Regions from separate parts of the Peribacillus sp. NPDC096447 genome, predicted to be linked through region 2. Evidence: a T-box and tRNA genes for the amino acid it is inferred to sense, from the RefSeq annotation. Region 2 holds a T-box; the other holds one or more tRNA genes.
What was found. A T-box is a leader RNA that pairs with one kind of tRNA and senses whether it is charged. The one in region 2 lies ahead of thrS (threonine--tRNA ligase), so its partner is inferred to be a tRNA-Thr.

Region 1: it has a tRNA-Thr gene. The T-box ahead of thrS (threonine--tRNA ligase) is inferred to sense a tRNA for this amino acid. The anticodon was not compared.

What each region holds. Positions count from the first base shown of each region.
Region 1 is NZ_JBIWEV010000001.1:1,364,371-1,366,832, forward strand. It holds tRNA gene ACIQZD_RS06760 (tRNA-Leu) at 728-808, opposite strand; tRNA gene ACIQZD_RS06765 (tRNA-Cys) at 817-890, opposite strand; tRNA gene ACIQZD_RS06770 (tRNA-Gly) at 899-973, opposite strand; tRNA gene ACIQZD_RS06775 (tRNA-Gln) at 977-1,051, opposite strand; tRNA gene ACIQZD_RS06780 (tRNA-His) at 1,087-1,162, opposite strand; tRNA gene ACIQZD_RS06785 (tRNA-Trp) at 1,180-1,253, opposite strand; tRNA gene ACIQZD_RS06790 (tRNA-Tyr) at 1,264-1,347, opposite strand; tRNA gene ACIQZD_RS06795 (tRNA-Thr) at 1,364-1,439, opposite strand; tRNA gene ACIQZD_RS06800 (tRNA-Phe) at 1,447-1,522, opposite strand; tRNA gene ACIQZD_RS06805 (tRNA-Asp) at 1,535-1,610, opposite strand; tRNA gene ACIQZD_RS06810 (tRNA-Met) at 1,616-1,689, opposite strand; tRNA gene ACIQZD_RS06815 (tRNA-Val) at 1,795-1,870, opposite strand; tRNA gene ACIQZD_RS06820 (tRNA-Glu) at 1,886-1,960, opposite strand; tRNA gene ACIQZD_RS06825 (tRNA-Ser) at 1,970-2,061, opposite strand; tRNA gene ACIQZD_RS06830 (tRNA-Asn) at 2,067-2,141, opposite strand; rRNA gene rrf (5S ribosomal RNA) at 2,151-2,266, opposite strand; partial or broken rRNA gene ACIQZD_RS06840 (23S ribosomal RNA) at 2,385-2,462, opposite strand, start outside.
Region 2 is NZ_JBIWEV010000001.1:1,071,403-1,073,864, forward strand. It holds gene thrS (threonine--tRNA ligase) at 1-1,244, opposite strand, end outside; T-box leader at 1,306-1,527, opposite strand; T-box leader at 1,560-1,783, opposite strand; T-box leader at 1,815-2,035, opposite strand; gene ACIQZD_RS05350 (hypothetical protein) at 2,156-2,431, shown strand.

The sequences.
Region 1 (2,462 bases), 290 kb from region 2:
TTGAGCATAAGTTATAAATCATAAAAATCATCTAAATCTAAATTGATTAGATGGGATTAATAATCACTCTGTATTGGCCATTAAACTATTCCCTATATAATTTATATAAAATTTATTGGAAACCAATACAGAGCATCCTGAGACTTCTAGGGATTATATAAATCTTACCAGTTAACTAATTGAACATTGGAATCATTTAATCTTCCTTCAAATATCTCATAAGGATCAATTTGTCCATGCTTCAATTGTCTTTGTCAATCCTTAATAATTTGATGTTCTTCATTGGGTTCTTATCGATAAGTTTGCTCTTACATAAAAAGTTATAGAATGCTCTTAGAGCTCTTAATCGGGTGTTAATAGTAGTAACTTTCATTAAGTTCCTTACTCTGGAGAATTAAGCTTTCTACGTCCTTTTGTACGATTCAACGAGCTGCTTATTAATAATCTTCTTTGCTCCATGAAATTCATTTTTGTAGTATTCAATCGTCGCTCGTCTTAAGTTTCTTAAATAGCAATCCTTAAAAAAGGCTTCTTATGCTTCTTCATCTGAAATCTTCTTCTTAATAATTCTTAGTTCATCTTCTGTTAATTCTTTACGTCTTCTCATTACGACCTCCTAAGCACACGATTCGCCGCACACGATTCTGGATTAGTTTTGTCGTATTAAAGACAAAGAAAAAAGGCCTCAACATTTAAGTTGAGACCTTGATTCTATAAGCTTTCATGATACCGGTGGCCGGGGTCGAACCGGCACTCCAGAGGAACACGATTTTGAGTCGTGCGCGTCTGCCAATTCCGCCACACCGGCATGTTTGTTGGAGGCGGCAACCGGAATCGAACCGGTGGTAAAGGTTTTGCAGACCTCTGCCTTACCGCTTGGCTATGCCGCCAACGTTTTTGGAGCGAAAGACGGGATTCGAACCCGCGACCCCAACCTTGGCAAGGTTGTATTCTACCACTGAACTACTTTCGCATATGGCTGGGCTAGAAGGGATCGAACCTTCGCATGACGGAATCAAAATCCGTTGCCTTACCGCTTGGCTATAGCCCAATAACGTTGTAATCATTATACCATGTTTTTAAAAATGGGGCGACTGATGGGAATCGAACCCACGAATGCCTGAACCACAATCAGGTGCGTTAACCACTTCGCCACAATCGCCATTATAGGATTGAAATTGGCAGGGGTAGTAGGACTCGAACCCACACTGGAGGTTTTGGAGACCTCTGTTCTACCTTTAAACTATACCCCTGTAATAAAGATGGTGGAGGGGGGCAGATTCGAACTGCCGAACCCGAAGGAGCGGATTTACAGTCCGCCGCGTTTAGCCACTTCGCTACCCCTCCGCATATGGATGAAACATGGTGCCGGCAAGAGGACTTGAACCCCCAACCTACTGATTACAAGTCAGTTGCTCTACCAGTTGAGCTACACCGGCACTACTATGGTGGCTCAGGACGGAATCGAACCGCCGACACAAGGATTTTCAGTCCTTTGCTCTACCGACTGAGCTACTGAGCCAAACAATAAAAATGGCGGTCCCGACGGGAATCGAACCCGCGATCTCCTGCGTGACAGGCAGGCATGTTAACCGCTACACCACGGGACCATAGATTGCGGGGACAGGATTTGAACCTGCGACCTTCGGGTTATGAGCCCGACGAGCTACCGGACTGCTCCACCCCGCGACGGTAATAATGTTTCTTTTTATGCATCAAGTTTTCGTGTTGAGCGTTTCAATGGGTTGAAATAATCAATCCTTTATGCAGAAACAACTTGATGTTATTGAAAAATGGTGGAGGATGACGGGATCGAACCGCCGACCCTCTGCTTGTAAGGCAGATGCTCTCCCAGCTGAGCTAATCCTCCAATATGTTGTCTAAATGGTGACCCGTACGGGATTCGAACCCGTGTTACCGCCGTGAAAGGGCGGTGTCTTAACCGCTTGACCAACGGGCCAGGTATAAATGGCGGAGAGCAAGGGATTTGAACCCTTGAGACAGGGTTACCCGTCTACACGATTTCCAATCGTGCTCCTTCGGCCACTCGGACAGCTCTCCAATAATGGCTCCGCAGGTAGGACTCGAACCTACGACCGTTCGGTTAACAGCCGAATGCTCTACCACTGAGCTACTGCGGAACAATATAAGCTTGGCGACGTCCTACTCTCACAGGGGGAAACCCCCAACTACCATCGGCGCTGAAGAGCTTAACTGCCGTGTTCGGAATGGGAACGGGTGTGACCTCTTCGCTATCGTCACCAAACAATGTTAACATTTTTTCAAGACATATATTATTATAACGTCTTTTTGAGAAAATGCAAGAAGAAATTTTCATTCCTTCAAAACTAGATAATAAGAAGGTATTTCATTTTTTTAAAGCGATGGTTAAGTCCTCGATCTATTAGTATCAGTCAGCTCCACATGTCACCATGCTTCCACCTCTGACCTATCAACCTGAT
Region 2 (2,462 bases):
GAATACTCGAATCCAAAAGTGCGATACACCTTATCAATCAGATGAAACACTTGTTTAATTTCACTTTCGATTTGATCCTGCCGAACATAAATGTGGGCATCATCCTGGCAAAATGTACGGACACGCAGCATCCCGTTCAATGCACCGCTATATTCATGACGATGGACTTGACCGAATTCGGCCATCCGGATCGGTAAATCCCTGTAAGAATAAAGACTGTTTTTGAAAATAAGCATATGACCCGGACAGTTCATTGGCTTCATCGCGAATTTTATTTGATCCACCTCAGTGAAGTACATATTCTCATGGTAATGATCCCAGTGACCCGATTGTTCCCATAACCGCTGATTCATCATGAAAGGAGTCCGAACTTCGTCGTAATCAGCTTCAGTCTGAAGCTCCCGCGAGAACTTCTCCAATTCATTTCTAATGATTTGTCCTTTAGGTAAATAAAACGGCATTCCAGGGGCTTCCTCCGAAAACATGAATAACTCCAACTGCTTCCCTAATTTACGGTGATCGCGTTTGGCCGCTTCTTCCAGGAATTTGTAATGATCCTGTAAATCTTTTTTCTTTCGGAAAGCCACGCCATATACCCTTTGAAGAACTTCATTTTGATTGTCTCCCCGCCAATAGGCACCAGATACGCGAGTCAATTTGAACGATTTTACAAATGATGTGGATGGAAGGTGCGGCCCTCTGCAAAGATCGACGAATTCCCCCTGTTGATAGAGCGTTAATTTTTCACCATTAGGGATGTTCTTTGCTAAATCCAACTTGAATGACTCCCCTCTGCCCTCGAATAAATTCACAGCTTCTTCATAAGTCACTTCGATCCTTTTAATTTCCAGATTTTCACTTATGATATGTTCCATCTCTTTTTCAATGGCCTGTAGATCTTCTGAGCTCAAAGGATGGTCTAACTTAAAATCATAGTAAAAACCATCTTCCACGACTGGCCCCATCCCTAATTCCACGTTTTGGTATAACCTTTTCACAGCCTGCGCCAAAACATGCGCCGATGTATGTCGTAATACTTGTAATCCTTCATCCGAATCCAGAGTCAAGATCGACAGTTCGGCATCCTTATTAAGCTTGTGACTTAGATCAACCAGTTGCTTATCCAGTTTTCCTGCTACTGCCTTTTTCCTTAAACTTGAGCTGATGGACCCTGCCACACTTTCCACTGTCACCCCTTGCGGATATTTCCTTTGCTGCCCATCCGGGAATTGAACTTTAATCATTTTTTCACCCATCACATAAACACCCCTTTTTTTAATAATAAAAAAACGCACTCATCCCTATGCGAGGGACGAGTGCGTTTACCCGTGGTTCCACCCAATTTCCCATAAGCAAAAAACACTCATGGCTCTGGAGCTTGTAACGCGGCTTAGACGATATCAGTTACTCTTGTTCACCGATATAGCTCAAAGGCGGTAAATCAGTTTCCTAAGCCAGGAAGTTCGCAGCTGCCCTTCCCTCTCTGCAGACCGTAAAAATGATTCATGTCCTTATCATGGCAATATTTTTATATATAAAAAAAACGCACCCATCCCTATATAAGGGACGAGTGCGTTTTTACCCGTGGTTCCACCCAATTTCCCATAAGCAAAAAACACTCATGGCTCTGGAGCTTGTAACGCAGCTTAGACGATATCAGTTACTCTTGTTCACCGATATAGCTCAAAGGCGGTAAATCAGTTTCCTAAGCCAGGAAGTTCGCAGCTGCCCTTCCCTCTCTGCAGACCGTAAAAATGATTCATGTCCTTATCATGGCAATAATTATAATAATAAAAAAACGCACCCATCCCTAAGTAAGGGACGAGTGCGTTACCCGTGATTCCACCCAATTTCCCATAAGCAAAAAACACTCATGGCTCTGGAGCTTGTAACGCAGCTTAGACGATATCAGTTACTCTTGTTCACCGATATAACTCAAAGGCGGTAAATCAGTTTCCTAAGCCAGGAAGTTCGCAGCTGCCCTTCCCTCTCTGAAGACCGTAAAAATGATTCATGTCCTTATCAATGCTTCTAAAATGTAAATGGATTTTTATATTGTTATATATATTACAATATATTCCCATAAGTGACAACCTCTAATTTATTAATTTCATTATAAACAATAAATTGGTATAATTAGTAAAAAGGAGTCTCTATGAAAAGTTTAAGCAATTGGTCTATCGGATTTGCAGTGATTGGTACACTATCATTTTGCTGTTCCCTTGCTTTACCAAAAGCCTCCGAGCTGCTTATGATTTCAGGATTCGGAGCGTTACTAATTGGTATGTTATGCAGTTTCGGGGCCATCTATAAAAATGAAAAAGGCAAGTCGAAATTTTTGGCTGTGGCTGCATTCTTTCTTTTAAGTTTCATTCTCGTTTGGAATGAACCATTTCAAATTGTCAGGCTCTTGACCTGGATGAAAAATTAATCGAAATGAAAAACCCGTTCATCATGACGGG